3 regions of the Brevibacillus sp. RS1.1 genome follow, and region 2 is predicted to be linked to each of the others. Evidence: predicted binding sites of a transcription regulator. Region 2 holds the regulator's gene; each other region holds the start of a gene.

Region 1 (10,962 bases), on a different contig from region 2:
AAGAAATTGGCGGTTAAAAGGCGCCGCAGATTCGGTTTTTTCAAAAGAAACAAGAAGCTCATAAGCAGATTCACCTACCATCAAATTAATTGAATATCTAATTAGATAATATTTTAAATAGTTGAGTGACGGCAAGGAATTTTTTATGAGGAAGGAAGTGACAAGAATATTTGCAATTCACGTAAATAGGAAAGAGGCGTTTGTGCAGTGGCAGATCGTTTCCCGCCTCTGGTATAATGAGCGGAGTGTAACAAAGCGATTTAGGAGGAACTTGGAATGAGAGTGGATGGCCGTGCCCATGACCAATTGCGCCCAGTAACCATTACGCGCAATTACATTAAACACGCAGAAGGATCTTGCCTGATTGAAGTCGGAGACACAAAGGTGATTTGTACGGCGACTTTGGAAGAACGGGTACCGCCTTTTATGCGTGGTGGCGGGAAGGGCTGGATCACAGCCGAGTATTCCATGCTTCCCCGAGCAACAGCGACCCGCAACGCGCGTGAGTCGTCAAAAGGAAAAGTCGGTGGACGAACAATGGAGATCCAGCGTCTGATCGGACGTGCTCTGCGCTCCGTTGTAAACCTTGAAGCAATGGGTGAACGCACCATTTGGCTGGATTGCGATGTCATTCAGGCAGATGGAGGTACACGGACAGCTTCGATTACCGGAGCGTTTGTGGCAATGGTAGACGCGATGCAAAAGCTGGTGGATAGTGGCACCTGGAAACAGCTTCCGTTAAACGATTTCCTGGCAGCGACCTCAGTAGGGGTAGTCGGCGAGGAAGCCGTGCTCGATCTCAACTACAAAGAGGATTCTACAGCAATTGTCGACATGAATGTCGTCATGACGGGAAAAGGAAAGTTTGTCGAACTGCAAGGAACAGGGGAGGATGCACCGTTTTCGCCTGAACAGCTACAAGAAATGATTGCCCTTGCAAAAGTCGGCATTGACAACTTGATCCACAGTCAAAAAGAGGCGCTCGCTGATGTTACGCTCTCTTTTGCACAATCGGTAGCGGAGGAAAGTCATGCCTAATCGAAAAAAAGTCGTTCTCGCAACACGGAACCAAGGAAAAGTGAAAGAATTCAACAGGCTGTTCGCAGATGCAGGTTGGGAAGGGATTAGCCTCGCTGAATTTGATGGTGTGCCTGAGGTGGTAGAAGACAAGGACACTTTCGAAGGAAATGCGCTGAAAAAAGCAATCGAAATCTCTACATACTTGAACATGCCAGCCTTGGGTGACGATTCCGGTTTGGAAGTAGATGCGCTGGAAGGACGCCCAGGTGTTTACTCCGCACGCTTCGCTGGGGAAGATGCAACAGACGAGCAGAATTGGCGTAAATTGTTGAAAGAGCTGGAAGAGGTATCGACAGAGGAACGCACAGCTCGCTTCCGTTGTACGTTGGCGTTGGTGATTCCGGGGGAAGAGCCAATCATTGCCACAGGCGCTTGTGAGGGCGTGATTGCGCGTGAACCAAAAGGGACAAATGGCTTTGGTTACGATCCGGTATTCTACGTCCCATCGATGGACAAAATGATGGCCGAACTCATGCCAGAAGAAAAGAACCAGATTAGCCACCGCGCTCGTGCCATGCAGCAACTGCTTGCAATCCTCAAGTAGACAAGAGAGAAAACAGGAGAGTGAAGCGTGATGGGAATACTCATCATGAGCGATAGCCACGGCTTGGTTCGGGAAGTAAGCCAGGTCGTCAACCGACATCATGTCGAAAAAATTCTGCATTGTGGCGATTTTTGTGTCGATCATAAGCGCGAGCCGTTTTCCAACATGACGCTTGTCCGAGGCAATTGCGATTCGACACAAGAGGTGCCGACTGAGCAAGAGACCAAATGGCGCGACCTTCACATCCTGCAAACGCACGGGCATCTTTTTGGAGTGAAAGGCTCTCTTCTGCGCCTTCATTACCGTGCAGAAGAGGTCGGGGCAAATGTAGTCGTATTCGGTCACTCCCATGTACCTGTCTGTGGAGTAGAAAGAGACATTTTGTTTCTAAATCCAGGTAGCCTGCAAATGCCACGAGGTTTTCACGTACCGACATACGCTCTTTTAGAAGAGACAGGAACGAGTCCGACAGAAACTTACATATCCGTGGCGTTTTATGATCATGCTGGCAACCTGGTTCCACAATTGGGAGGGAACTATTCTGTTCGTCGACCAATGAGGTCTTCTTGAAAACTAAAAGATTTGTGCTATACTAGAATGGTTATAATGGCTAGAATATTATCATCCGAGCCTGCGAAGATACCATGGCGCGGCTGGCGATGTTCTGTTATTCGATTTAGGAGGGGAAGTTTACGTGGCAGCAAATTGGGAAAAGGTAGAGAATAACCAGGGAGTCCTGACGATTGAAGTAGATGCTACGCAAGTAGACGCAGCATTGGATCAAGCGTTTAAAAAAGTGGTTCAAAAAGTTCAAGTTCCAGGATTCCGTAAAGGAAAAGTACCACGCAAAATGTTCGAATCCCGTTTTGGTGTAGAATCTTTGTACCAAGACGCTCTTGACATTCTGCTTCCAACTGCATACGGACAAGCTGTTCGTGAAGCTGGTATCGAGCCAGTAGATCGTCCAGAAGTAGACGTAACGCAAATGGAACAAGGGAAAAACCTGATCTTCAAAGCGACTGTAACTGTGAAGCCTGAAGTGAAGCTGGGCGACTACAAAGGTCTGTCCATCGAAGAAAAAGACTTCTCTGTAACAGAAGAGAGCGTTGACGCTGAACTGAAGCGCATGCAAGAGCGTCATGCTGAGCTCGTAGCAGTAGAAGAGGGTGCCGCACAAACAGGCGATATCGCTGTAATCGATTTCGAAGGCTTCCAAGACGGAGTAGCTTTTGAAGGCGGTAAAGCAGAAGATTATTCTCTGGAACTGGGTTCCGGTACTTTCATCGCAGGGTTCGAAGAGCAACTGGCTGGTTTGAACATCGGCGAAGAAAAAGAAATTACCGTAACTTTCCCTGAAGAGTACCACTCTCCTAACCTCGCTGGTAAAGAAGCGGTATTCAAAGTAAAGCTGAACAGCCTGAAGCGCAAAAACATGCCTGTTTTGGATGATGAGTTTGCCAAAGACGTGAGCGAGTTCGACACGCTGGAAGAGCTGAAAGCAGACACCAAGAAAAAACTCGAAGAAAAAACAGCGCAAGAAAAAGATCAATATGTTCGTGAGCAACTCGTTCTGAAAGCAGCTGAAAACGCTGAGATCGATTTGCCAGCAGTAATGGTTGAGCATGAATTGGATCAAATGGTTAATGAATTTGGTCAACGTCTGCAATACCAAGGCATGACGCTGGAACTGTACTACCAGTTCTCCGGCATGGATGAGAGCCAACTGCGTGATCAATTGCGTGCAGACGCAACATCCCGCGTTCGCACTTCCTTGACTTTGGAAGCAATCGGCAAAGCAGAAAACATCGAAGCAACAGAAGAAGACGTAAACGCAGAACTGGATAAACTGGCTGGCGTATACGGCCGCCCAGCAGATGAGCTGCGCAAAATCTTCTCCGCACAAGATGGCATGGCTGCGCTGTACCGCGATGTGCAAACTCGCAAAACAGTAGATTTGCTGGTTGCAGAAAGCAAAGTAACAGCATAAGCTTAGAAGAACGCATGATTGGTCAGTGGGCAGGCTAACCCTGACGCTGGCTGTCAAGACCACAAGGCACGAGTGTATCGTGCCTTGTTTTTCCACCATTGACTTTTTTCGGCAAAGGAGGAAAATACATAATGTTAATCCCTATGGTCATCGAGCAAACAAGCAGGGGAGAGCGTTCCTACGATATTTACTCGCGCCTCCTGAAAGACCGGATTATTCTCTTGGGCACCGAGATTGATGATGAAATCGCCAATCTGGTTGTCGCTCAGCTGCTATTCTTGCAGGCAGAAGATCCGGACAAAGACATATCGCTATACATAAACTCTCCAGGTGGCTCTGTTACAGCAGGAATGGCCATCTATGACACCATGCAGTACATCAAACCGGATGTGTCCACGATTTGTGTGGGCATGGCTGCCAGTATGGGTGCTTTCCTGTTGGCTGCTGGTGCAAAAGGCAAGCGCTTTGCTCTGCCAAACGCCGAGGTGATGATTCACCAACCGCTCGGCGGTGTGCGTGGGCAAGCAGAAGACATCCGCATTCATGCGGAATGGATTATGAAAACGAAGCGCCAGCTGAATGAGATTTTGTCTGAGCGGACAGGTCAGCCTTATGAACGCGTAGAGCAAGATACAGACCGCGACAATTTCATGAGTGCAGAAGAAGCAAAGGCCTACGGATTGATTGACTCTATTATCGAACGCAAAAACTGACCCGTTGTGAGGTGAAGCGCATGTTTAAGTTTAACGACGACAAAGGCCAACTGAAGTGTTCCTTCTGCGGCAAGTCCCAGGAACAGGTGCGCAAGCTGGTAGCTGGTCCTGGTGTTTACATTTGTGACGAATGTATCGAACTGTGCAATGAAATTGTACAGGAAGAACTGGGCACTGAAGAAGAAATCGATATGAAAGAAATTCCAAAGCCAGTGGAAATTCGCAAAATCTTGGACGACTATGTTATCGGTCAAGATATGGCGAAGAAATCCTTGTCTGTAGCGGTGTACAACCACTACAAACGGATTAATTCCGGGGCGAAGATCGAGGATGTGGAGCTGCAAAAATCCAACATCATGCTGATCGGTCCGACTGGTAGCGGGAAAACGTTGCTCGCGCAAACATTGGCGCGCATTCTGAATGTACCTTTCGCGATTGCGGACGCAACTTCTCTGACAGAAGCAGGCTATGTGGGCGAAGACGTTGAAAACATCTTGCTCAAGCTCATTCAAGCTGCTGACTATGATGTGGAGAAGGCTGAAAAAGGAATCATTTACATCGACGAGATTGATAAGGTAGCCCGCAAATCGGAAAACCCATCCATCACGCGTGATGTATCTGGTGAAGGCGTTCAGCAAGCGCTCTTGAAAATTTTGGAAGGTACGGTTGCGAGTGTTCCACCACAAGGCGGACGCAAGCATCCTCACCAAGAGTTCATCCAAATCGACACGTCGAACATTTTGTTCATCTGCGGTGGTGCATTTGATGGCGTCGAGCAGATTATCAAGCGTCGTTTGGGTAAAAAAGTCATCGGTTTCGGTGCAGACTTCGGCGATGGCGTAAAAGGCGATCTGAAAGCCGGAGAATACCTGAAATACATTTTGCCGGAAGACCTGCTGAAATTTGGTCTGATTCCGGAGTTCGTTGGTCGTTTGCCAGTGCTGGCTACTTTGGAGCCGCTGGATGAGGAGACGCTCGTTCGTATCCTGACAGAGCCGAAAAACTCTTTGGTGAAACAGTACCAAAAACTGCTGAGTCTCGACGGTGTTGAGCTGGAGTTCGATAACGGTGCGCTGCTGCAAATCGCCAAAGAAGCGATTAAGCGCAACACTGGTGCTCGCGGACTGCGTGCGATTATCGAACAAATCATGCTCGATATGATGTATGAGCTTCCTTCCAGAGAAGACGTCAACAAGTGTGTCATTACCGAAGAAACGGTACGCGACAAAGTGAAGCCGCAACTGTTGACCAAAGAAGGACAGGAATTGCACGAAGAAACAGCCTAAGCATTGTCTACAAAAACCATCTCGTTATCTGCGAGGTGGTTTTTTTGTTGGTGGTTTACGTCTACGCTTGCGGGGCAATACTACTTGATATCGTTCAAGAGAAGCTTTACATATGCACAAAACGGTCATGAACGTGTTCCTCTCTCTTCGGAGGACAAAAGTTGACCGCAAGCGAAGACGCATGGGAGGGACTGCATATGGACTATACGACATTGGTCATTGCTGTCATTGAAGTGGTTGTTGGTATCGTGATCGGCACCTACTTTTGGAACTTGCTGCGAGCGCAGAGAAACACGAAAACCTCAACCGAAAAGGAATCGCGCAAGGATCTTGATTCCATTCGGAAAATGAGAATGGTTGCGTTGACAGAACCTCTATCAGAGAGAACAAGACCGGCCACTTTGGAAGAAATTGTAGGACAAGAAGATGGGCTTCGTGCGTTGCGTGCCGCTTTGTGCGGTCCCAACCCGCAGCATGTCATTATTTATGGACCACCAGGTGTAGGCAAGACCGCAGCGGCTAGGGTCGTACTGGAAGAAGCGAAGAAAAATCAGCTATCGCCGTTTTCTTCTGATGCCAAGTTTATTGAAATCGATGCGACGATTGCGCGGTTTGATGAGCGTGGGATTGCTGACCCGTTAATCGGCTCCGTACATGATCCGATTTATCAAGGGGCAGGCTCGCTTGGGCAGGCAGGGATTCCGCAGCCAAAGCCAGGTGCTGTAACAAAAGCGCACGGTGGTATGCTTTTTCTTGATGAAATCGGGGAACTTCATCCTATTCAGATGAATAAGTTACTAAAGGTTCTCGAAGACCGTAAAGTCATGCTGGAGAGTGCTTACTACAGCGAGGAAAACACCCAAATTCCTTCGCATATTCATGACGTTTTCAAATACGGTTTGCCCGCCGACTTTCGTCTGGTTGGAGCGACGACGAGGCTGCCAGAAGAACTGCCTGCTGCGCTTCGTTCCCGTTGCCTGGAAATCTTTTTCCGTCCATTAAAGGCTGGGGAAATTGGGTGTATCGTGCGTACAGCCGTGCCTAAAATGAATATGAATATAGAAGATAGCGCTGTTTCTGTGATCGAGCGCTACGCGACCAATGGACGTGAAGCGATCAATACCTTGCAAATCGCCGCGGGAATTGCCTTGACGGAAGAACGCCAAGACATCCAGGCTGCCGATGTGGAATGGGTAATGCACAGCAGTCAAAAATCGCCTCGCCCCGAAAAACAAGTGCATGATACACCTCAGGTCGGTTTGGTCAACGGTCTTGCTGTGTACGGTCCGAACATGGGCAGTGTGATGGAGCTTGAAGTGACGGCATCACCCGCAGCTGTTCCTGGTCAAGGTCGAATGGCGATGACAGGAATGGCAGAGGAAGAGGAAATGGGCAGCCGTAGCCGGACGATTCGCCGAAAGTCGATGGCAAAAGGCTCGATCGAAAACGTTTTGACTGTCTTGAGCAGAATGGGCGTCCGTCCGTATGATTATGATCTGCATATCAATTTTCCGGGAGGCATCCCTGTCGATGGGCCTTCTGCGGGCATTACCATTGCCACTGCGATCTACTCGGCGATTGTGAATCAGCCTGTCGATAATTTACTGGCGATGACTGGCGAAGTGAGTATACATGGGAAGGTAAAGCCAGTTGGGGGTGTAGTGGCAAAGGTGGAAGCTGCCAAACAGGCGGGAGCGACTAGAGTCCTCATTCCACAGGAAAACTGGCAAAGTATTTTTGTGGACATGAATGGGATCGAAGTCATTCCGGTGTCTACAGTCTCTGAAGTAATCGAGCTAGCTGTACCGCAAGCTACCATGCAAGAAGAGGAGGCGACGGGATTTACTTTGCAAATCCCAGAAGAGGATCTCGCTTCCTCTCCGCTATCCCTGTAACAGTCGGGTATGCTCGCAAATTAGACATCGGATTGTGTTTGCGCTACAATGGAAAAAAGCTTCTGCTTGCAAAGAGCCAGAGGCCTTGCCCGGCCTGAAACGAGCTCCACAAAAAATGATTGTGTATGATCTTTTTTGTCTCGTTTTTTGGGGCCGGGTGGGCGTTTAAAAAACGGCTTTGAGGGCCGTTTTTGTCTGTTATAAGGCTCTTTGTAAGAGGGTAGATCAACAAGGAGAGGTGCATCCGCTTGGGCGAACGTTCCGGTAAACGAGAATTACCGCTTCTCCCGTTGCGAGGATTGCTTGTTTATCCGACAATGGTACTCCATTTGGACGTTGGACGGGAAAAGTCCATCCGCGCATTGGAGCAAGCCATGGTAGACGATAACAAGATTTTGCTTGCGACACAAGAAGAGGTCCACATAGAAGAGCCAGATGCTGAGCAAATTTACAGGATTGGTACCGTTGCGCGTGTGAAACAAATGCTGAAGCTGCCAAATGGGACAATCCGTGTTTTGGTAGAAGGCTTGCAACGCGCGAAGATCGAGGAGTATCTTCAGCAGGAAGATTATTTCGTCGTGTCGATTACATATTTGCAAGATGAAAAGACAGAGAAAAATGAAGTGGAAGCTTTAATGCGTTCCTTGCTGGGTCATTTTGAGCAGTACATCAAGCTGTCCAAAAAGGTTTCTCCAGAGGCACTGACCTCTGTGCAGGATATTGAGGAACCAGGACGTTTGGCCGATGTCATTGCTTCCCATCTGCCGCTCAAGATGAAGGACAAACAAGAAATTCTGGAGACGACCAACATCAAGGAACGTCTCGAAATTCTTTTGACCATTTTGAACAACGAGCGCGAGGTACTTGAGCTGGAGCGCAAGATTGGCAACCGCGTGAAGAAACAGATGGAGCGCACGCAAAAGGAATACTACCTGCGTGAGCAAATGAAAGCTATCCAAAAAGAGCTGGGCGACAAGGATGGCCGCCAAGGTGAAGTAGATGAACTACGTGCTCAGCTCGAAAAATCGGACGCTCCTGAACGGATCAAAGCGAAGATCGAGAAGGAGCTCGAGCGTCTGGAAAAGATGCCGGCGACTTCTGCGGAAGGCTCAGTCATTCGCACATATATCGATACCTTGCTTGCGCTACCGTGGACGAAGGCGACAGAAGACAATCTGGATATTCATCATGCACAGCAAGTTCTCGATGAAGATCATTACGGCTTGGATAAACCAAAAGAGCGCGTCTTGGAGTATTTGGCAGTACAAAAGCTGGTAAACTCCATGCGTGGACCGATCCTTTGTCTGGTTGGTCCTCCGGGTGTCGGGAAAACATCTTTGGCCCGTTCTGTAGCACGTGCAATCGGGCGTGAATTCGTTCGCATTTCCTTGGGGGGAGTGCGCGATGAAGCAGAAATTCGCGGTCACCGCCGTACGTATGTAGGAGCTCTCCCAGGACGAATCATCCAAGGAATGAAGCAAGCTGGCACGGTTAATCCTGTCTTTTTGCTGGATGAGATCGACAAGCTCGCGTCCGATTTCCGCGGAGACCCTGCGTCTGCCCTACTTGAAGTGCTAGATCCAAACCAAAATGATAAATTCAGTGATCACTATATCGAAGAGACCTATGATTTGACGAACGTCATGTTTATTACGACCGCAAACAGTCTCGATACGATTCCGCGTCCGCTCTTGGACCGGATGGAGGTCATCTCGATTTCCAGCTATACCGAACTGGAAAAGCTGAACATTTTGCGTGATTACCTCTTGCCGAAGCAAATGCAGGATCACGGTCTGGGCAAAGATAAGCTGAAGATGAACGACGATGCGATGCTGAAGCTCGTTCGTTTGTACACGCGGGAAGCGGGAGTTCGCAACCTCAATCGCGAAGCAGCAAACGTATGCCGCAAAGCTGCCAAGCTGATTGTGGGCGGTGAGAAAAAGCGTGTCGTGGTTACGGTCAAAACGTTGGAGACGCTGCTCGGCAAACCGCGCTACCGCTACGGTCTGGCGGAGATAAAAGATCAAGTCGGCTCCGTTACGGGTCTGGCTTGGACACAAGCAGGCGGAGATACGCTGAATGTAGAAGTCAGCATTTTGCCTGGAAAAGGAAAGCTCACCCTAACAGGGAAACTGGGTGACGTCATGAAGGAATCTGCGCAGGCTGCATTCAGCTATATTCGCTCCCGTGCAGAACAGTGGGGAATCGATCCTGCCTTCCACGAGAAGAACGACATCCACATCCACTTTCCGGAAGGGGCGATTCCAAAAGACGGTCCGTCTGCTGGGATTACGATGGCAACCGCACTCGTATCCGCTCTCACGAAAATCCCTGTGAAAAAAGAGGTGGGGATGACCGGGGAGATTACCTTGCGAGGTCGGGTACTGCCGATTGGCGGACTGAAAGAAAAGTGCATGTCCGCTCACCGTGCAGGTTTAACCACGATCATTTTGCCAAAAGACAACGAGAAGGATATCGAGGATATCCCGGAGAGCGTACGCGGTGAACTGACATTCTATCCAGTTGACCATTTAGATGAAGTGCTGCGTCACGCGCTAACTAAACAGCCAGTAGGTGACAAAGCATGAAAGTAACATCATCAGAGTTTATTATCAGTGCGGTTGGACCGAAGCAGTATCCGACAGATGGCCTCCATGAGATCGCGTTGGTAGGACGCTCTAACGTAGGAAAATCATCATTGCTCAATAAAATGATGAACCGCAAAGGGCTTGCCCGGATTAGTTCTCGTCCGGGTAAAACCCAGACATTGAACTATTTCCGTGTCAATCAAATGCTCTACTTCGTTGACTTCCCGGGTTATGGGTATGCAAAGGTAGCGAAGACGATCAAGGAACAATGGGGAAAAATGATCGAGGGTTATTTGAAAAACCGGAATGAGCTTCGCTTCATTATTCAACTGGTCGATATTCGCCATGCTCCGAGTAAAGACGATATTGCGATGTACGATTGGTGCAAGCAAATCGGGCTCCCTACCGTAGTCGTAGCGACGAAAGGTGATAAAATCGCTCGCGGGCGTTGGCTACAGCATACAAAGATCATCCGTCAAAGCCTGAATTTGCGCGGGGATGATACGATCATTGTATTTTCCTCGGAGACAGGTCAAGGCAAGGATGAGCTGTGGGCAGAAATCATGCGTCGTATCCGTGCTGGTGAGGAAATGGCAAGGGAGACGGCTGCCAGGGCAGAAGAGATTGCTCCAGCCAGTGAGTAATTCTTAGACCCAATTCGTCGTGGGGAAGGGAGCATCTAAGTGAGCGGGAGTGCTTGCTTTGCTGTACGTGGTGTGATCGAAGGCTTCTATGGAACACCTTGGACACATGAAGAGCGGCTGGATATGATCGACTTTTTACACCGATATGATTACAACGCGTATTTCTACGCTCCCAAAGATGACGAGTATCTGAGGGAACGCTGGATGAAGCCGCTTCCTGTGAAA
Region 2 (10,962 bases):
GTTGGAGTAGGCGAGGTTATGAAGGAGAATCGTTCATGAAAAAAATTCTAATCTTTTCCGCTTCCATCGGTAACGGACACAACCAGGCAGCGCGGGCCATGCAAGAAAGCTTGGCTGAGAGTGGTTGCACATCAATGATCATCGATACGTTGGAGTATATTAGCCCCACCTTTCACAAGATTTTGCTGGAAAGCTATATGAATCTGTTGAGGTTGTCACCCAAGATGTGGGGCAGAATTTATCATAATACAGAAAAAACCCGTTTCTTCGATATGAATGTGCTGATGAATAAGTTATTGGCAAATAAACTGAAAAAGCTGATCAACAGTGTACAGCCTGATGCCTTTATTGCTACGCATCCGTTTGCAAGCTGTATGCTCTCCGTACTGAAGGGAAGAAATGATTGGAAGGAACCAATCTATACGATCATTACGGACTATACCATCCATCCTTCATGGATTAATCACCATATCAATTATTACTTCATCGGTCATGAACAGCTGTATTACCTGTTAGACGTTTATCGACAGGATCATCAAAAATTCATTCCGATGGGCATTCCTATCATGAAGAAATTCAGCTTGCCATTGGAACCCGAATTGATTCGTCAAAAGCTTGGTCTCGCTCCTGAACAAAAGAGCATTATTCTTTCGGGGGGCGGATTGGGTCTCGGCTCGATGGAAAAGGTATTAGATGGGCTAGAAGAGATTAACATTCCCCTGAAAACCTTTGTGTTAACAGGGACAAACGACAAGCTATACAATAAGGTGACAAATCGTACGTATCGGCATGAAGTCGTTCCGCTAAAATTCATCAATAACTTTCACGAATACCTGGAAACGGCTGATTTAATTGTCACCAAATCAGGCGGACTTACATCAGCTGAAGTAATGAGTAAACGGGTACCCATGATTGTTTACAACCCTCTGCCTGGACAGGAAGAGAGGAATAGCCACTTTTTGCTCAATAATGGATGTGCGGTACACGCGAATCTATCCGAGCAGTTGATTTACTTTATCGATGAACTATTGCATAGCCCGTCCAAGGTGGAATATATGCGTAGAATGGGACAAAAAATCTCGAAGCCAGATGCTGCACAACGAATTACTGAGTTTATCATGGATGATATGAATATGTTGCCAGGAAAAGTAGAATAGCTGCCTAGCCAGACAAAATGGAGGAACCCATGACTGTACCATTCGCGATATTATTTGATATGGATGGCACGTTACTGCAAACAGAAAAGCTGTCGACCCCCGCTTTTATTCGAACGTTTGACCAGCTTCGTCAAAAAGGGCTATGGCAAGGGGAAACCCCTGACGAACGTGAACTGATCAATGTACTGGGAATGACGATCGAGCAGATCTGGGATAAATTACTGCCGGGTGCGAGTGAAGAAGCCATTCGGTCAGCAGATGCTTTCTTGCTAGACAACGAAATCCAGTTACTCAAAGAACGAGTGACCGAGCTATATCCGGATGTAAAATCAACCTTAGAAAAGCTGCATGAAAAAGGATTTGCTTTATTTGTAGCAAGCAATGGGCAGGAAGAGTACATCGATGCCATTTGTCAGGCATACGAGTTAAAGCCGTTGATGACAGACCTGTACTCGGCTGGTCGTTTCCGCACGCATTCCAAAAATGACCTGGTTGCAAAATTGTTGTCTGATTACAAAATTGGGCAGGCCATCATGGTAGGAGATCGTCACTCCGACGTGGAAGCAGGCAAGACAAACGGTTTATTTACCATTGGATGCGACTTTGGTTTTGCGAAACCAGGCGAGCTTGATGGGGCAGATGTTATTATCACCAGCTTCTCTCAGCTACTGAATCATTTGCCAGCAATCGACACCAATAAGCAAGAACAAGCATAAACCATTCCTCAGGGAGTGGTTTTTTTGTTGATCATGTCCAAGTTTCAAGCGACCCTCTTTTGCCCACACTAGAATGTGTAAGGGACACTTGCGGGCACGCACTAAACCCATTATAATTAACGTCAAAGATAGTCAAAGTCAATAGGTAACCTCATAAGAACATACACATAGGAATAGGAGGCGATGACTTGCGAAACATCTCGGACATCATTGAACATCACTTGAAAAGCATCCTTACTAACAGTCCCAATGGATCGATCGAGATTCAGCGTAGTGAGCTTGCCGACCATTTTCAATGTGTGCCGTCTCAGATCAATTACGTCATCAATACGCGCTTTACCGTTCAAAAAGGATACCTCGTAGAGAGTAAGCGCGGGGGCGGCGGGTATATTCGCATACGCAAGGTGCAGATTGTCAGCAAAGCACGCTTGCAGGAATTGCTAACAGAAGAACTGATTGGAGAGAGCATCAGTCAGAGTGTGGGAAATGCGATCGTAGAAAGACTATTAGAGGAAGGGTTAGTCAACATTAGAGAAGCCACCTTGATGAAAATCGCTACCTCGCGAAACGTTTTGACTCTAGAAGCTGAATTGCGGGATCGTTTGCGGGCAAATATTTTAAAGCAGATGATCGCGGCAATCTTGTTGAAGTAAAAGGAGGTATGATGTTATGAACTGTGAGGAATGCGGAAAACGACCGGCGACACTTCATTTGACGAAAATCGTCAATGGCGAAAAAACCGAATACCATATTTGCGAGCAATGTGCTCATGAAAAAGGGGACGTCTTTACCGGCTTTCACAACTTCAGCATCAACAATCTCCTGTCAGGACTTTTAAAATTTGATCCCATGCAAAAGAATGGACGCGAAACGGCAACGAATAAGCCGCTTCAATGCGAAACATGTGGACTCACATATGCTCAATTTAGTAAAAGCGGCCGATTTGGCTGTAGTGATTGCTACACCTTTTTGGGGGATCGACTGGACCCACTTTTCCGCCGGATTCATGGAAACACACAGCATAGTGGAAAAGTACCAGAGCGTACCGGTGGCAAACTGAAGATCCGTAAAGAGCTGGAGCAACTAAAGCAAGCGCTGCAAAGTCATGTCGCCAGTGAAGAGTTCGAGAAGGCAGCAGAAATGCGTGATCGAATTCGAGCATTGGAACAAAAAATGGCCCAATCGTAGCAAGGGAGGTTAGCTGGTTATGTCCCAAAAGCAGTTTATGCAAAACCCGTGGAGCAATTGGATGAAAGGAGAAGGTCCTGATTCCGACATTGTCATTAGTACACGGCTGCGTATCGCCCGTAACCTGCGCCAGCACCCCTTTCCGTTATTGGCAACGGACTCGCAGGCCGAGGAAGTCGTCAGAAAGGTAACGGAAGTAAGCGATTCGGAGGCAATGCGCAAACGGCATCAGCTTCAGGTCATCCATATGGATCAAATTAACCCGTTAGAAAAACGGGTGCTCGTAGAAAAGCATCTGATTAGCCCTCATTTGGCAGAGGAATCCCGTAAAGGTGCCGTATTGCTTCGGGAAGATGAGTCTGTCAGCATTATGGTTAATGAAGAAGACCACATTCGAATACAGGTACTATTACCCGGGTTTCGTTTGAACGAGGCATGGGAAATAGGTACGAAGATAGACGACATTTTTGAGAAAAGCTTGAACTACGCGTTCGACGAAACTCGAGGATATCTTACAAGCTGCCCAACCAATGTGGGTACGGGAATTCGTGCATCCGTGATGCTGCACCTGCCCGCTCTGGTGATGACGCAGCAGATCAGCAGAATTTTACAGGCGATTAATCAAGTTGGTCTGGTCGTTAGAGGAATTTACGGAGAGGGCAGCGAAGCTCTAGGGAATCTTTTTCAGTTATCCAATCAGGTCACACTGGGGATGTCTGAGTCGGATATCCTTTCCAATCTCTACGGTGTGGCCAGACAGATTATTGAGCAAGAGCGTGTGGCACGCACTTACTTGCTGGAGCACACCCGGGTTTCTTTGGAGGATCGGATTTTTCGGTCGTATGGCATCTTGATGTATGCCCGCACGGTAGAGTCCAAGGAAGCGGCTCAGCGTCTGTCAGATGTACGTCTGGGGATTGATCTAGGCATCATTCCTAATGTATCTCCGCTCGTCTTAAACGAACTGTTGGTCACGACACAGCCAGGTTTTTTACAACACCACGCTGGTCAAAAGCTCACTCCGGACCAACGCGACGAAAGAAGGGCAAGGCTGATCCGCGAACGTCTACGCGTAGTAGAATCACAAGAGTAATCGTAATGGTATCACGCAATTGTTAACCATACAGAGAAAAAACACGGTTATACGGAGGTGTACGATATGATGTTTGGACGTTTTACAGAACGCGCACAAAAAGTACTGGCGCTTGCCCTGGAAGAGGCGGTTCGTCTCGGACACAAAGATATTGGGACAGAGCATGTGCTGCTGGGACTCATTCGAGAAGGCGAAGGAATTGCGGCGAAGGCACTGCAATCACTTGGGCTTGGCCTCGATAAAATCCAGAGCGAAGTGGAGTCGTTAATCGGGCGAGGAACAGAGCAGTCCGGTAGTAATTACACACCAAACTATACACCTCGCGCCAAAAAGGTCATTGAACTGTCGATGGACGAAGCCCGCAAGCTGGGTCATACCTATGTGGGGACTGAACATATTCTGCTTGGCTTGATCCGTGAAGGAGAAGGTATTGCTGCGAGAATCATGAACAATTTGGGCGTTAGCCTGAACAAGGCACGTCAACAGGTACTCCAGCTGCTGGGCAGCTCGGAAATGATGGCATCTCATCAACCGTCTGGAGGGAATCCAGCGGCGAATACGCCGACGTTGGACGGCTTGGCAAGGGATCTGACTGCAATCGCTCGTGACGGCGGTCTGGACCCGGTTATCGGTCGCCAAAAAGAAATCGAGCGTGTGATCCAAGTACTTAGCAGACGCACCAAGAACAACCCTGTTTTAATTGGGGAGCCTGGTGTCGGGAAAACAGCTATCGCAGAAGGTCTTGCCCAAAAAATCGTGAACAACGAAATTCCGGAAACCCTTCGTGATAAGCGCGTCATGACCCTCGATATGGGAACTGTTGTTGCGGGAACCAAATATCGCGGTGAGTTCGAAGATCGTCTGAAAAAAATCATGGACGAAATTCGCCAAGCAGGAAACATCATCCTGTTTATTGATGAGCTGCACACGCTGATTGGTGCTGGTGGAGCAGAAGGGGCAATTGACGCCTCCAACATTTTGAAGCCTGCGCTGGCACGTGGTGAGCTACAGTGCGTAGGTGCTACAACGCTGGATGAATATCGCAAGTACATCGAAAAAGACGCGGCACTGGAGCGTCGTTTCCAACCGATTCAGGTTGATGAACCGACAGCGGAGGATGCCATTCGTATCCTACATGGCCTTCGTGATCGTTATGAAGCCCACCACCGTGTCAAAATTACAGATGAAGCAATCGAGCAGGCAGTAAAGCTGTCTGACCGCTATATTACGGAACGCTTCCTGCCTGACAAGGCCATCGACTTGGTCGACGAGGCGGCATCCAAAGTCCGCTTGCAATCCTTTACCGTTCCGCCAAACCTCAAAGAGCTGGAGGGACGTCTGGAAGAGGTGCGCAAGGAAAAAGACGCTGCTGTACAATCACAAGAGTTCGAGGAAGCAGCAGCACTTCGCGATCAGGAGCAAAAACTGCGTGAAGAACTGGATAAAACGAAAAAAGACTGGAAAGAACGTCAAGGCCAGCTGAACATGGAGGTTACACCAGAAGACATCGCACAAGTAGTGGCGAGCTGGACGGGTATTCCTGTGTTAAAGCTGAAGGAAGAAGAAACAGAGCGCTTGCTGAAGATGGAAGAGATTTTGCACGATCGTGTCATTGGTCAAGATGAAGCAGTCAAATCCATTTCACGTGCGATCCGCCGTGCCCGTGCTGGTTTGAAAGACCCAAAACGCCCAATCGGCTCGTTTATCTTCCTGGGGCCTACCGGTGTGGGTAAAACTGAATTGGCTCGTGCCGTGGCAGAGACGCTTTTCGGTGACGAGGATGCCATGATCCGCGTGGATATGTCCGAGTACATGGAGAAGCATTCCACCGCTCGTCTGGTAGGTGCCCCTCCAGGCTACGTAGGCTTTGACGAGGGCGGTCAGCTGACCGAAAAAGTGCGCCGCAAGCCTTACTCCGTCATTTTGCTGGACGAAATCGAGAAGGCTCACCCAGACGTATTCAACATCCTGCTACAAGTTCTGGATGATGGTCGTCTGACAGACTCCAAGGGACGTACCGTCGACTTCCGCAATACGGTTGTCATCATGACTTCCAACGTCGGAGCCAGCATGATCAAGAAAAATACAACGCTCGGCTTCACGACCAACGATTCGGAAAGAAAGTATCAGGATATGAAGGACAAAGTCATGGATGAGCTGAAGAAGAGCTTCCGTCCTGAGTTCTTGAACCGTATCGACGAAGTCATCGTGTTCCACTCCTTGGAGCAAGAGCATATCGAGCAAATCGTAACTCTCATGACAGATGAGCTGCGTAAACGTTTGAAAGAGCAGGACATTGATTTCCAATTGACCGAAGAAGCCAAGAAAGTATTGGCAAAAGAAGGCTTTGATCCGGCCTACGGTGCGCGTCCTCTGCGTCGAGCTATCCAGCGCCACATCGAGGATAATTTGTCCGAGGAATTGCTCAAGGGCACAATCAGTAAAGGCGATACCGTCAATATCGAAGCGGAAGAAGGCAAGCTGGTAGTCAAGCGCCTTGAAAAAACGAAATCATAAGCTGGGTTGAAACGTAATAGAATGCCTCCTGATTCGGGAGGTATTCTTTTTTTGGGTGCGTAATTATGATAAAAGTAGAGAAAGAAATCCAAGTGAGGGTGCGATTATGTCAAAGTATAAAACGAAATACGCGTGTCAAGAATGTGGCTATGAATCGCCAAAATGGATGGGGAAATGCCCGGGATGCAGCAGTTGGAACACCCTGGTAGAGGAAGTGACGGTAAAAACTGCACATCGTCACGAAGGGATGAGTGGCGGCCAGCGTCAATCTGCTATTCCACTGACCCAGGTAGCCAGTGAAGAAGACCCACGCATGGATACGACGATCGGAGAATTGAATCGTGTTCTTGGTGGAGGACTTGTTCCGGGTTCACTCATTTTGGTTGGGGGAGACCCTGGAATCGGGAAATCGACATTGCTTTTGCAGACTTCTTTTGCCTTGGCTCATCAAGGGGCGAAGGTTCTCTATGTATCTGGAGAGGAGTCGGCAAAACAAATCAAAATTCGCGCGGATCGACTCCATTTGCAAACGCCGCCGATGTTTGTATTGGCAGAAAATGATTTGGATTTGATCGAACAGCATATTAATCAAGTAGACCCGGATGTTCTGATTATTGACTCGATCCAGACCGTGTTTCACCCGACGATCCAATCAGCTGCGGGGAGTGTCGCACAAGTGCGGGAGGCAACAGCCCAATTGATGCGGATTGCAAAAGGGAAAGGGATTGGTACCTTCATCGTCGGTCACGTAACCAAGGAAGGCTCCATCGCCGGTCCGCGTATGCTTGAGCACATGGTGGATGCTGTTCTCTATTTTGAAGGGGAGCGTCACAATACGTTTCGAATTTTGCGTGCCGTCAAAAACCGTTTTGGTTCGACAAACGAAATCGGTATTTTCGAGATGAAGGATCGCGGTCTGGAGGAAGTGGCGAATCCATCCGAGATATTTTTGGCAGAGCGTCCATTTGGTGTTGCGGGTTCCACAGTCGTAGCCAGTATGGAGGGCACACGTCCCGTTTTGGTTGAGCTGCAAGCTCTCGTTGCCCCGACCAGCTTTGTAACCCCACGGAGAACGGCAACAGGGGTCGATCATCAGCGTGTGGCGATGATCATGGCAGTGTTGGAAAAGCGCATGGGCATGATGCTGCAAAATCAGGATGCTTATGTAAACGTAGCAGGTGGGGTCAGATTGGATGAGCCAGCGGTTGATTTGGCGATTGCCGTAAGCATTGCAAGCAGTTTCCGTGACCACGCTACCAATCCGCATGATGTCGTTATCGGAGAAATTGGCTTGACTGGTGAGGTGCGCGGTGTCTCCCGTATTGAGCAACGAGTACGAGAAGCCCATAAATTAGGCTTTAAGCGTGTCATCATACCGGAGAAAAACATCCGCGGGCTGGATGCGCCAGCAGATATTCAAGTAATTGGTGTGAGCAATATCGCCGATGCGTTGAACGAGGTGATAAGGAGGTAGGAGTGGGCATGCAGGGGAACATCAAAAGAACTCCGCAAATCGGTGATGTGCTTCGTCTCGTGGCACCCGGCACACAGCTTCGTGAAGGGTTGGAAAATGTTTTACGGGCCAAAACAGGGGGCTTGATCGTTATTGGGTGCGGTCCGGAGATGAAGTCGATTGTCGATGGCGGTTTTTCCATCAATTGTGATTTTTCTCCTGCCCATTTGTATGAATTAGCGAAGATGGATGGGGCGATTATAGTAAGTGAAGACGCAAAACGCATCCTGTACGCGAATACGCAAATCTTCCCACCCTCCTCAATCCCCACGAGCGAGACGGGCACACGGCATCGTACAGCACAACGTACGGCCATTCAAACGAATCATCTGGTCATTGCTATCTCTCAGCGTCGCAATGTGATCACGCTGTATCAGGGGAGTTTCCGGTATGTCTTAAGCGAAATCAGCGTCATTCTGGCCAAGGCGAATCAAGCTGTATCTACCCTTGAGAAATACAAGGCCGTCCTTGATCAAACTTTGACGAATCTCGGTGCGTTAGAATTTGAGGAGCTCGTTACTTTGCATGAGGTTGCCTCGGTTTTGCAACGGATTGAGATGGTGTTACGTATTAAGACAGAGGTCTCCAAGTACATATGTGAGCTAGGGGTAGAAGGAAGGCTCGTCAGTATGCAGTTGGAGGAGCTGGTTTCAAACATTGAGGAAGAGGCCCATATGCTTATTCGGGATTATTCCCGAGATCCATCCTATTCACCTGATCTTGTACTGCGGGACATGAAAAAATTGAACTCGGAGGAAATGCTGGAGCTCACTTCTTTTTTGCGAACGCTGGGGTATTCCTCCAATGCCAGTATGCTCGATGAATCCGTTTCCCCTAGAGGTTATCGGATCCTGTACAAGATCAGGCGTCTGCCCGTTACAATCATCTCGAATCTGGTAGAGCATTTTCATCATCTGCCACGAATCATGATGGCAACGATTCAGGAATTAGACGAAGTGGAAGGCATTGGTGAGGTTCGAGCGAGAGCGATTAAAGAGGGATTGAAACGGATTCAAGAACAAGTGTTCATTGACAGGCACATTTAAAGTAGAATAGGATAAAGGCATTATTTGTATTCAGCATTTGCCTAAGGGACTTGGATAATAACAAGGTCAACAGGATAACCTGCTCCTTACGCAAAAGAAATCAGGAGGTAGTCTATGTTCGTGAAATCGTTACCGAACATACTAACCGTAAGCAACTTGTTTCTGGGAGTTTTAGCAATTATTCTTGCGTTTCGAGGCGATCAATACGTCGAATATGCAGCGATCACAGTGATCATTGGTATGCTGGCAGACGGGCTGGATGGACGTGTAGCTCGTATGTTGAACGCCCAAAGTGAGTTCGGGAAGGAATTGGATTCCCTTTCTGACGTTATTACTTTTGGGATTGCGCCGGCGTTCATTATGTATGTTGTCGTCTTGCAACACTTTGATTTGCTTGGGATTCTCATTACAGCCATTTTTCCGATCTGTGGTGCGCTTCGTTTGGCGCGTTTTAACGTACAGGCCGGGGTTCCGGGGTATTTCATCGGTTTGCCGATTACGGCAGCGGGGGGCGTACTGGCTACGCTCGCACTCTATCACCAAGTATTCACTCCGGTATTGCTTGCCGTAAGTATGTTGCTGCTTGCCTTTTTGATGGTATCAAAGGTCAAGTATCCTAACTTTAAAAAAGTGGGGATTCCAAAGTCTGCTTACTGGATCACACCCATTATCATCGCGATTGTGGTTATTGTAGCGATTAAGTATCCGCAGCAGTTTCCAAAAATTGTCTTCTTGCCACTTGCTTTTTATGCACTGTACGGAATAAAAAAAAACGTTGACTTTCTCGTCAAAAAATTACGTAAGCGTAAAAACAAAGAGGAAGAATCCGTTCCGTTTGAATAGTTTTGGCATAAAAAAACCCACACTTCAATGTGCGGGTTTTTCTTTTTTGTATGCAACTTTTTTTAGGGTTCATTCGTAATACGAGTAGCGGACTTTTAAGACAGATTGAAGACACCCAAAGTATTTAATCGGTTGGATTCCTTCTGAAGGACATCTTCTAGCTTAATGTCAGTAATATTGCACAAGGCAGTGAGGTAAAAGAGGTTCTTGCCAAGCTCAGCAGTAACTACATCGCGACAATGCTCGCACAGCGGTCCGTTAAAGTGGGTGTCCAAATGGGACTTGTTGTCCTCCAGGTTCTTGTTTGAATCGTATGTCTGTTTTTTGGCAACCACTTCGACACAGCCGCATTCGGTGATGGCTTTTGTCAGTGAACGGTTAATGCGGGATGCCGTTTCCTGAACTTTGGACATGACGTCCAGTACGCTACGATGTCTGATCAAAAGCTCGGATACTTGCGTTTGAAAGTCGTCTATGCTTCGATTGTCCATCTGGTTCACCTCTGCTTTAGGCTGTTGGTATCGTCATAATTTTCTCTCATTACGATACTGACATTATAAGAAGGGAGTCAGCTCCCTGTCAATTTAACATCGAAGGAAACTAGTGTTCCCGGGTTGACGAGAAAATGACAACTATGTTAAAATTTTTGGCTATTTGACATGGCAAAATCTTTTTTGCTATAGTGAGGGAAAGTAAGATGAAGCATTATAATGATTTGGAAAAAAATAGGTTTTTACTCTTGGGCTTCTGTCTATATTAGTAAAAGGAGGTGAAGGCATGTTACGCCGAGTAGGAAAATTCATTTTTGTTTTGATTGGTGCCGGATTGGGGTATCGATTTGGTGACGAATTGTTCTCGTTGCTCGACCCACTGTTAAACTTTGGTGTAG
Region 3 (10,962 bases), on a different contig from region 2:
GTTGCAGAGGAAGAGGTTCATGTATTATTGCTTGAACCAAAGACGACGCTGAATACTGGTGATCAAGTAAACGAAAAAACAGTAACAGATTTAGAGACGATATAATCAATGATCGAGCCTATTTTGAAAGATGATTTTCAAAATGGGCTTTTTCTATAGGCATGGTTTTGTACAGTTGCAACCATTTCATTTGTTGACCAAACGGTACATAATGTGTAAGATTTCCATAACAGTTGGAGACGAAAGGAGGATTCCGGTGAGCAAACGCGGCAGACCACGTGATTTTGATTACACATCCATCGTAGATGTGGCCATGAAAACATTTTGGTCAAAAGGCTACAATGGTTGCTCTACGCATGATTTATGCAGTGATACTGGACTAGGGAAAGGCAGCTTGTACAATACGTTTGGCAGCAAACAAGACCTGTATCTTGCAGTGGTGGAACACTATCACGATACCGGGATTCGTGAACAGCGGGCGTTATTGGAAGGTCCGGATTCTTTGAAAGAACGGTTGCAAAATTTTTTAGCGTGGGCATTCGTGGAAGACTTTGAATCAACGAATCCAAAGGGATGTTTGCTGATCAATGCGGGATTGGAACGGGCAAAAGACGATCCCAAGATTGAAGAAATCGTCTCCAGGCATGTTGAACTTCTGAAGGATACCATGGAAAAAGTGATGGAGGAAGGCTTGCGAACGGGTGAAATCTCTCAAAAACGATCTGCGGTGGATTTGGCAAGCCTATTTTTAAGCAGTTACTACGGCTTTCGTGTATTGAATACTTCCACACAGAATCGGACATTGGCTGAACAAATTATGAAGGGGACCATGGAATCTATCTTCGGCGCGTAATGCGCTCTTTTTTTGAGTGATTTTTGTACCGATTGTTACAATAATAAGTAGGGAGGGTTTCTTTATGCCGTCGATGATTTATTTGTTAGCGGTAGCGATTTTTGCAATGACGACTTCTGAATTTATGGTGGCAGGGATGATGAATGACCTTGCCGATGATTTCGGCGTATCGATCTCATCCATCGGGTATTTCATTACGGCGTATGCGGGTGCAATGGTGATAGGGGGCCCGATACTAACGGCAACGCTCCTGCACATTCGCCGAAAACAAGCGTTGCTATCATTGATTGCCGTCTTCTTTATTGGTCAAACGTTAGGAGCAATGGCTTGGAATTACGAGTCAATGATGCTTGCGCGTATCTTAACAGGTATTGCCTCATCCGCTGCGTTTGGCATCTCTGTCAGTATTTCAGCCGGCTTGGTTCCCCCTCATTCACGGGGAAAGGCCGCTTCGATTGTTTTGGCAGGCTTAATGATTGCTACTGTCGTAGGACTCCCGCTGACAACCGTGATTGCACAATATTTCGGCTGGAGAATGAGCTTTTGGGCTGTTGCTATCGTTGTATTGCTATCAGGGATTTTGATTCAATGGTTGCTCCCTTCTTCCACACAAAAAGATCGGATGAACGCAAAGGATGAGCTTGCCAGTTTTCAAAATCCACACCTTTGGGCCGCGTATGCAACCAGTATGCTGATCATTGGCGGTACCTTCGCAGCGTTTAGTTATTTTACTCCGATTCTTACGGAAGTAACGGAATTTTCGGATGCGAGCATCCCGTATTTGCTTGCCCTTTACGGCATCGCGACCTTGATCGGAAATATCGTGATTGGCAGACTTGCTGATCGTTTTACCATGCGAATCCTTGTAACGGGATTAAGCATACTCCTAGCGACATTGGTTCTGTTTGCCGCAGGTGCCGAAAATAAATGGATCGCGGTGCTGTCCATTGTTCTGATTGGGTTGACGGGTGTAGCGATGAATCCGGCCATGATTGCACGCGTCATGAATACAGCAGGCAGTGGGACGATGGTAAACACGGTGCATACTTCCTTTATTACATTGGGTGTTGCCATTGGATCTTTCTTAGGCGGGATCGGGATCAGCAGTGGCTATGGACTTGTTTCACCATTGTGGGTAGGGGCTTGCTTTGCCGTTATCGGGTTACTTTCAATCGTTCCTTACTTGCAAAAGAGCAAAGTGTAAAAAACCATACAATCCCTCTTGAAAGTCAAAAAAGGTCAAACTATAATGAAGTCAACGAAGGTCAGAAAAGGTCAAAGGTCTTCTGGATTCCAAAACAACGCTTTTGGGGGGATTGAATATGCATTGTGAAATCTGCAAACAACGAGAAGCAACTGTGACTGTTCATATACGTGTACAAAATCAGCAACAAAAATACGATCTGTGCCAGGATTGCAAAACAAAGCTGACCAACAAAATGGGAGTGGGCATGGGCTTTAGTCCTTTCTCCTCCTTCTCTGGACTGGATGAGTTCCTGCAAGGCTTTGCTCAAGGCCAGATGAATCCGGGCAAAGCTTCCGGTCAACCGCAGCGACAAGCGCCAGAACGCGGTGGGGGCATCCTCGATGACCTGGGCCGTAATCTAAACGATGCGGCACGTGCCGGACTGATTGACCCTGTGATTGGACGCGAACAAGAAATCGAGCGTGTCATTGAGATTTTGAACCGTCGCAACAAAAACAATCCGGTTCTGATCGGGGAGCCAGGGGTCGGGAAGACGGCGATTGCGGAAGGCCTCGCTCTGCGCATTACGGAAGGGCAAGTACCGACCAAGCTGAAAAACAAGCAGGTGTACATTTTAGATGTCGCCTCTCTAGTTGCAGGAACGGGAATTCGCGGACAGTTCGAGGAAAAAATGAAGCAAGTGATTGCCGAGCTGCAAAAACGCAAAAACGTCATCCTGTTTGTGGATGAGATTCATCTACTGGTGGGGGCAGGCTCTGCGGAAGGTTCCATGGATGCAGGGAACATCCTGAAGCCAGCTCTTGCTCGCGGTGAGTTGCAGCTGATTGGGGCAACTACATTAAAAGAGTATCGCGTGATTGAAAAAGACGCTGCTCTGGAGCGCCGCCTGCAGCCAGTCATGGTCAAGGAACCAACCGTAGAACAAGCCATCGAGATTTTGAAAGGTTTGCGCCCGAAATACGAAGCATTCCACCAAGTCGCTTACTCGGATGATGTCATCCGTGCCTCCGTGGAATACTCCCATCGTTACATCCAGGATCGATTCTTGCCTGACAAGGCGATTGATCTCATGGATGAAGTAGGCTCGCGTTTGAACCTGAGATCCTCCGTGGTGGATACGTCAGAGTTACATGAGCGTCTGGCGCAAATTAATCAGGAGAAAAAGGAAGCGACGGAGCAAGAAGCTTACGAACGAGCTGCCCGTCTGCGAGACGAGGAAGCGGGCATTTTAGAGAAGCTGGATCAAATCGAGGGCAAGGAACAACGCGTTAAGGTTGACGTCACAGACATCCAAGCCTTGATCGAGCAAAAGACCGGGATTCCTGTTACCAAGCTGCAAAGTGATGAGCAGATGAAAATGAAAAACCTGGCAGCTCATTTGGAAGCAAAAGTCATTGGCCAGTCCGAGGCGGTCACACAAGTAGCGAAGGCGATTCGACGCAGTCGGGCAGGTCTGAAACCGAAAAACAGACCGATTGCTTCCTTCCTGTTCGTCGGTCCAACTGGCGTAGGGAAAACAGAGCTGTCCAAAGCGCTGGCAGAAGAGCTGTTTGGTACCCGTGATTCCATGATCCGTCTCGATATGAGCGAGTACATGGAGAAGCACTCGGTATCCAAATTGATCGGGTCTCCTCCTGGCTACGTCGGTCATGAGGAAGCAGGTCAGCTGACTGAGCGCGTACGCCGCAATCCATACAGCATTATCCTGCTGGATGAGATCGAAAAAGCACATCCGGATGTAATGCACATGTTCCTGCAAATTCTGGAGGATGGCCGTCTGACAGATAGTCAAGGCCGTACGGTGAATTTTAAGGAGACGGTCATCATTGCGACGAGCAATGCCGGTGTGATCGAGCGTAAAATCTCCGTTGGTTTTGGAGCACAAGCGCCCGAGCCTGCCACCGTGCTGGATTCTCTGGGAGCGTACTTCAAGCCGGAGTTCCTGAACCGCTTCGACTCAATCATTTCCTTTGCTCATCTGGAAAAACAGGATTTGGTCAAAATCGTCGATCTGCTGCTGCAAGATGTCATGGGCAATCTGTCTGAGCAAGGAATGGAGATCAGCGTGACAGATGCCGCAAAAGAAAAGCTGGCTGAGCTGGGCTACAACCCTGCCTTCGGGGCACGTCCATTGCGCCGCGTGATTCAGCAATATGTTGAGGATGGCATTGCGGATCTGGTGATGGAAGAAGACAATGTGACAGCAATGGTCATTGATGTCGAGGATGATGTAATTCGAGTGAAAAAAGGTTAACAGTTGTAAAAAAAGAAACCCCGATTGGGGTTTCTTTGCTTTTTAAGATCTTCTTTATTTATTCATGAGTTTCTCATTGATGCCATTGCTGACGCCAGTACTTTCCATTTTCAGCTGGCGGCGCTTGGCGACAATTTTCTTCACCCATAACCCGACCAAGATGAGCGGCACCACGGTGAGAAAGATATAGAGAGAAACGTTATGGACCATATTTTCCGCCATTTTACCGTAAAAATAGAACAAGAGTCCAACTGCGTAAAATTTGACTGCCCGTCCAATTGCGGCATACCCGAGCAATTTCCATAATGGGAATTTCAAGCAACCCGACATGATTGTAAATACTTTAAATGGAATCGGTGTAAACGAACCGATGAAGATCGCGACTTCGCCCTTCTTTTGAAACATCTCTGTGGCAGAGTCAATCCATTCCTTCTTGAGGAGTTTGTACAGAACGGATTTGCCTAGTACTTTACCGATAAAATAACCGACGGGAGTCCCTATGAGACAAGCGATGTAGCCTACCGTAGCAATCCACAATGCCTGCGAAGGGTCAACGAGGCTGAGTGGCACTTGAAGAAAGAAGGCAGGAACGGGAAAGATGACTGCGTCTGCAAAAGAATGGATGAACATTCCTAAATAGCCGTATTCCATTAAGAAATCTAAAATGTTCTGAAGCATCTATTTCTCCTTTGTCATTCTATCGTTAACTGCCAGTCATCAACTCAATTAAGTATGTGTATAGATGCGATTCTACTTCAAACTGGCCGACTATGGAACGAATTTTTTTTGATATGGATTCACTAATTATACAATGAAATACCCCAATCCCTGCATCTTGAAACAATTTATACCAGAGAATCTTTCGGGTAAACCATGTTCCTTGTATCTGATAATACGATGTAGATCGTTTTCTGGTTACTGTTCCATTATCGAGATTTTATTGTTGTCCAAAAACGCACCCCCGCCGGATTTTATCTACGACTTAAGGCGGATAGGTTAACGGTGCATGCGGCGTAGCACATCCATCAACATGTTAATCCCTTGCTCAATCACTGTTTCCTTGGCATAGGACACATTCAGCTTTAACATATTTTCTTGCGGAAAGCCCAGCAAGTAATTTTTGTCAGTAGCATCCACAAGGATCGAGCGTTTTTTGAGCTGGCTGATAACAGCAGGGACCGGAATAGAATCGTTCAACACAATATGCGTATGAATCCCCGGATACGCAAGGGGCTGAAAGGTGAACAGATGCTCTTCATTCACCGCAAACTGGTTCAAGGACGCCATCAGCAGGTTAGATCGCCGGTGATAGGAACTGCGTATCTTTTGCTTGTGTCGCTCGAACATTCCGCTTTTTAGGTAAATTTCCAGCGCAGCTTGAGATAGCATGGAGCTGTCGATATCCATGAGTCGTTTGTACTGGTTGAAGGAATCCTTTAGTGCATCAGGTATAACAGCTACACCCAGGCGGAGCCCGGGAAAAATAATCTTGGAATAGCTTTTTACATAAATCGTGCGAGAAAAACGGTCATAGGCAAAGAGGGGATCTGCTTTGCTGTCATGCTCAAGGTCTGCCATGTAATCGTCTTCCACGAGATAGACGTCGTACCGCTGGGCAAGCTCCACAATGCGCTGCTTATCCTTTCGGCTGTATGACGTCCCGAGCGGGCTATGATAGCGAGGCATCGTATAGAAAAACTTGATTTCTCCCGTTCGGAAAATAGACTCTAGCTCTTCTAAATCGATTCCTTGGGCAGTCCGCTTGATCCCCACAACAGGATGCTTGCGTACTTGCAAGCTTTCAATGAAAAGGTGGTAGCTGGGCTGCTCAATCAGAATCGTTTTTTTGCCATTTGGAAAAGGAAGGCTGCACAGCAAGGTTAGAGCTTGTTGGACACCGGAGGTAATGAAAATATTGCCCGGGTCTGTAAAAACCTGATGGTTCCCAAGTAGCTTGGCGACGACGGCAATGAGTGATGGCAAGCCTTGTGTGGTTCCGTATATGAAAAGATCGTTTTTATAGGTTTCAATCGCTTTATTGATGCAGTGTTGAAAGTCGACATAAGGAAAGAGGTCAGGATCGGGAGCAGAGGTCGCAAAATCGATTATCGACGTATCTGCGGGCTGTATCTTCCTTTGCTTTTTCACGACGTAATAGCCGCTTCGGTCGACCGAATAGATGAGATGACGCTTTTCGAGTTCATCCAAGGTGCGGATCACGGTACTCTTGCTGCATTGGTAGCGAGTGGCGAGCTCCCGAATGGAGGGAAGCCGGTCTCCGTCTTGATAGGAGAGGCTTTCAATCAACGTTTCGAGTTCATTTTGAAGCTGCAAATATTTGTGCATCCAAAAACATTCCCTTACGCCGAATTTGTATCGGTACAGTTACTCCTTTTTTGCATTGTAGCACGATTGATCCCCCATTACTATTAACCTAAGACGGCCGTCTGTAAAAAGTCCCCAGTAGGAGAGATACATACGATGAAAGACCAACAAAAAGCGATTCTTGCAGCATTACTGAATGCGGGGATTACCGGCTTGTCGTTTTTGTTTCTGAAAATGGCACTCGCTGTAACCAATCCGGTTGATACTTTGGCACACCGTTTTACCGTGGCATTTATCGTTGCTTCTATCCCGATCCTGTTTGGGTGGATCAAGCTGTCCATCAAACCAAAAGACATGCTCACGATTATTCCGCTCGCCATGCTGTACCCCATTCTGTTCTTTACCCTTCAGGCGTTTGGATTGGTGTATACCACTTCGTCTGAAGCGGGGATTATTCAAGCAACCGTTCCGATTTTTACCATGGTCATGGCGGCATTCTTTTTGGGAGAGTCTTCTACGTGGCTGCAAAAGCTGTCCACTCTTTTATCCGTCGGAGGTGTCGTGTACATTTTTGCAATGAAGGGGCTGGGTGTAAGCTCAGGCTCAGGGAGCAGCATCGGTACCATTCTCATCCTGTTATCCGCGTTTTCTTTGGCGGGGTATAGTGTTCTGGCGAGGAAAATGACAAAGTCCTTTCATTATATAGACATGACGTATATGGTGGCGTTACTCGGATTTTTGTTTTTTAACGGCTGGTCAGTCATTCGCCATAGTGCGGAGGGGACTTTATCGACCTATTTTGTTCCTTTCGCCAGTTCGACATTTATCATCTCGATTGTATTTTTGGGGATTCTGTCCTCGCTCATGACGTCTTTTATGACCAACTTTGCCTTGTCCAAGATGGAGGCATCCAAACTCAGCGTGTTTAACAATTTGTCTACGTTGGTTACGATCGTGGCAGGCGTTATCTTTTTGCAGGAACAGCTGGCATACTACCATCTCATTGGCGCAGTGATGATTATTATCGGGGTGATTGGGGCGAATTTCCTAGGGGCAAAATTTAAAAAACAGAAGCACACGCCTCAATCGAAATCTACATCTGTGTGAGAAAAAGAGAAAGGATACGCAACAGAGCGAATGTTTATTCATTGGCTCTGTTTGTTTTTGAGGAGGAATCGTTCGTGAAACTGTTTACAAATCGTATCATACACGATATAGTTACCTAGATTGTGAGTATAATGACATATGGTGAGATGACGGAATGAAAAAAATTATACATCTGGATTCGATTGAAAAGAGATTTGCAGATACTGTCGTCGTCCCCTCTTTTTCTCTCTCCATTGAAGAAGGGGAGTTTTTGACGTTACTCGGCCCCAGCGGCTGTGGGAAAACGACACTGCTGCGAATGATTGCTGGCTTTGAGCAGCCAACGACCGGGGAAATTTTCCTAGACGAAAAGCCCCTCAGCCATGTGCCGCCATATCAGCGCGATATGAACATGGTGTTCCAGCAATATGCTTTGTTTCCACACATGACCGTGGAGCAAAACATCCTGTTTGGCTTGAAAATGAAAAAAGTGAACGCAGCTGAACAACAAAAGCGTTTGGAGGAAGTACTTCAGTACGTCCAACTGACAGAATTGCGTAAACGTACGCCAAAGCAGCTATCTGGCGGACAACAGCAACGTGTAGCAATCGCACGGGCGATTATTAACAACCCACGCGTTCTGCTTCTGGACGAGCCTTTAGGTGCTTTAGACTACCAATTGCGAAAAAGCTTGCAGCTTGAACTGAAAAACTTGCAGAAAAACCTAGGGATAACGTTCATTTACGTTACCCATGACCAAGAAGAAGCGATGGCGATGTCCGATCGAATCGCGGTCATGAACAAGGGACGAATTGAACAGATTGCTTCTCCAGCAGAGATTTACAACTCCCCGCAAACCTTGTTTGTGGCTACCTTTATTGGGGAAAACAACATTTTCCGGGAAAACGGAACGAATGCAGCTGTACGTCCGGAAAAGATCAAGTTGTACCCGGTTGACTGCGACAAGGACAAGCACAAGAAGCTGGGCATCATTGCTGACGCGGTGTTCCTCGGCAATTTGCGCAAGGTATTTATCCGCCTTGAGGGGCAGGATATGACCGTAATGGCACACCAGTACGCAGGTGACGGTCTGGACTGGCAGGTGGGAGATAAAGTGGCCATTGGCTGGGCACAGACGGACGAGGTGATCCTTCCTTGTTAAACAAGAAGCCGGTAAAACTGCTCGCGCTTCCCGCCCTTTTGTGGATGGGTGCGCTTTTCGTCCTGCCTATGCTTATGATCGCCATACTGTCTTTCCTCAAAAGAGGCACGTACGGGCAAGTTGTCTATGAGTTTACGCTGAACAATTACATCCGTATTTTCGATCCGCTGTATGGCCAAATTTTTTGGGATACGTTGGTCGTAGCGGTTTTAACAACTGTATTTTCGATTTTGTGCGGTTATCCGTTGGCGTATTACATTTCACGGCTGGAAAAATCGACTCAGCAAATATGGCTGTTGCTCGTGATGATTCCGTTTTGGATCAATTTCTTGGTCCGTTCCTATGCGTGGGTAATCATCCTGCGTTCGCAAGGCGTAATCAATACGTTCCTGGAGTCGCTGGGCATTATTTCGGAGCCGCTGCCGCTTCTGTACAATTCGGGTTCTGTTCTGCTCGGGATGGTGTACACGCTTATGCCGTTCATGGTACTGCCGATTTATGTGTCACTGGAGCAGATGGATCGCCGCAAGCTGGAAGCAGCGTATGATCTGGGTGCAACACCTTGGAAGGCTTTCTGGCACGTGACTTTGCCAATGACCAAGACAGGTGTCGTAACTGGATCGATCCTCGTATTTGTTTCTTCCATCGGGATGTTCGTCGTTCCGGATGTCATGGGAGGAGCGAAATCGGCTCTGATCGGAAACGTCATTCAAAATCAATTTTTGTCTGCCCGTGACTGGCCGTTTGGATCTGCCTTGTCCATCGTGCTGATGCTATTATCCATGCTATTGATTCTTCTTTATTTCCGCGCTACCAAAGCGAGCGAGACAAAGGAGGGATCAGCATGAAAACATTACGTCGAAACGCACTATCTGGATACTCATGGCTGATGTTGGTCTTTTTGTATCTGCCAATCTTGATCCTTGTCCTTTATTCGTTCAATGATTCACGGATCAACGCTACGTGGACTGGTTTTACGTGGAAGTGGTACGTTTCTTTGTTTGAAAACAGACAGGTCATGCAAGCGCTGATGAACAGTTTGACGATTGGGGTTATCAGTAGCGTCATTGCAACGGTATTGGGTACGGCTGCTTCTCTGGCGGTCAAGCACTTTTCCCTGCGTTGGAGCAATATCTTCAACGGGTTAATGTACTTGCCGATTGTCATCCCGGAGATCATGATGGGGTTGGCTATGCTCGTGCTATTTAGTCAGGTACAGATGGAGCTGGGGAAAGTGACCCTGATCCTGGCGCATGTTACGTTTAGCATGCCCTATGTGATGGTTATTATTTCTGGACGTTTGGCTGATATGGGCAAAGAACTAGAAGAAGCGTCTCAAGATTTGGGAGCAACTCCATGGGAGACATTGCGCTATGTGACGCTGCCCCTGATCATGCCAGGGATCATCGCAGGCTTCCTGATGTCGTTTACCCTGTCGCTGGACGATTTCATTATTTCGTTCTTCGTGGCTGGTCCGAATTCGACTACATTGCCACTCTACATTTATGGGTTGGTAAAACGAGGCGTCTCGCCAGAAGTGAATGCACTCTCGACACTTTTGATCGTGAGCACCGTGCTGTTGGTTGTGGTGGCAGAGATTTTCCGCCGCAAAGACTCGAAAAATAATCAATCCATCTTTTAGAACCGTCATGGAGTTTTCATAAGGCAATCCCATAACTGATTTGGAGGTTGAGAGGAAAAAATGAAACGTTTCAAGTCCTTGATGATCGGCGCTCTGACCGCCGTACTTGCGGTGACTGCTGTAGGCTGCTCATCGTCATCTGAGCAAGAGCAACAAGTATTGAATATTTACAGCTGGGCAGACAACTTCGACCCAGACGTCATCAAAGGTTTTGAGCAAAAATTCAACGTGAAGGTCAACTATGATGTATACGGCAGCAACGAAGAAATGCTGGCAAAAATTCAAGCGGGTGCATCTGGTTACGACCTGATCCAACCTTCCGACTACATGGTAGGTACCATGATTCAGCTGGGTCTCCTGGAAGAACTGAACAAAGCGAACATCCCGAACATGGGCAATATCGTGTCTACGTTCAAGACACCTCCTTTTGATA

What was found. Region 2 encodes CtsR, which represses protease genes until heat stress. Its sites were predicted from a motif close to ATGGTCAATAAAGGTCAAACA; they were not measured.
Region 1: a site for CtsR is predicted at 3,697-3,717, ahead of clpP (ATP-dependent Clp endopeptidase proteolytic subunit ClpP). Genes of this name have one in related genera too.
Region 3: a site for CtsR is predicted at 2,115-2,135, ahead of HP570_RS21715 (ATP-dependent Clp protease ATP-binding subunit). Genes of this name have one in related genera too.

What each region holds. Positions count from the first base shown of each region.
Region 1 is NZ_JABSVA010000002.1:276,786-287,747, reverse strand. It holds gene HP570_RS06995 (MFS transporter) at 1-62, opposite strand, end outside; gene rph (ribonuclease PH) at 277-1,038, shown strand; gene HP570_RS06985 (XTP/dITP diphosphatase) at 1,031-1,624, shown strand; gene HP570_RS06980 (metallophosphoesterase family protein) at 1,655-2,194, shown strand; gene tig (trigger factor) at 2,319-3,611, shown strand; gene clpP (ATP-dependent Clp endopeptidase proteolytic subunit ClpP) at 3,743-4,324, shown strand; gene clpX (ATP-dependent protease ATP-binding subunit ClpX) at 4,345-5,610, shown strand; gene lonB (ATP-dependent protease LonB) at 5,808-7,505, shown strand; gene lon (endopeptidase La) at 7,754-10,093, shown strand; gene yihA (ribosome biogenesis GTP-binding protein YihA/YsxC) at 10,090-10,737, shown strand; gene HP570_RS06945 (protein O-GlcNAcase) at 10,777-10,962, shown strand, end outside.
Region 2 is NZ_JABSVA010000015.1:52,344-63,305, reverse strand. It holds gene HP570_RS27290 (MGDG synthase family glycosyltransferase) at 36-1,157, shown strand; gene HP570_RS27285 (HAD hydrolase-like protein) at 1,187-1,873, shown strand; gene HP570_RS27280 (CtsR family transcriptional regulator) at 2,062-2,526, shown strand; gene mcsA (protein-arginine kinase activator protein McsA) at 2,543-3,061, shown strand; gene mcsB (protein-arginine kinase McsB) at 3,081-4,154, shown strand; gene HP570_RS27265 (ATP-dependent Clp protease ATP-binding subunit) at 4,221-6,671, shown strand; gene radA (DNA repair protein RadA) at 6,778-8,145, shown strand; gene disA (DNA integrity scanning diadenylate cyclase DisA) at 8,154-9,230, shown strand; gene pssA (CDP-diacylglycerol--serine O-phosphatidyltransferase) at 9,345-10,073, shown strand; gene HP570_RS27245 (nucleoside triphosphate pyrophosphohydrolase family protein) at 10,169-10,564, opposite strand; gene HP570_RS27240 (PIN/TRAM domain-containing protein) at 10,851-10,962, shown strand, end outside.
Region 3 is NZ_JABSVA010000007.1:176,855-187,816, reverse strand. It holds gene HP570_RS21730 (cupin domain-containing protein) at 1-105, shown strand, start outside; gene HP570_RS21725 (TetR/AcrR family transcriptional regulator) at 257-853, shown strand; gene HP570_RS21720 (MFS transporter) at 918-2,057, shown strand; gene HP570_RS21715 (ATP-dependent Clp protease ATP-binding subunit) at 2,176-4,314, shown strand; gene HP570_RS21710 (YqaA family protein) at 4,369-4,992, opposite strand; gene HP570_RS21705 (aminotransferase-like domain-containing protein) at 5,311-6,660, opposite strand; gene HP570_RS21700 (DMT family transporter) at 6,796-7,746, shown strand; gene HP570_RS21695 (ABC transporter ATP-binding protein) at 7,901-8,887, shown strand; gene HP570_RS21690 (ABC transporter permease) at 8,932-9,735, shown strand; gene HP570_RS21685 (ABC transporter permease) at 9,732-10,529, shown strand; gene HP570_RS21680 (ABC transporter substrate-binding protein) at 10,590-10,962, shown strand, end outside.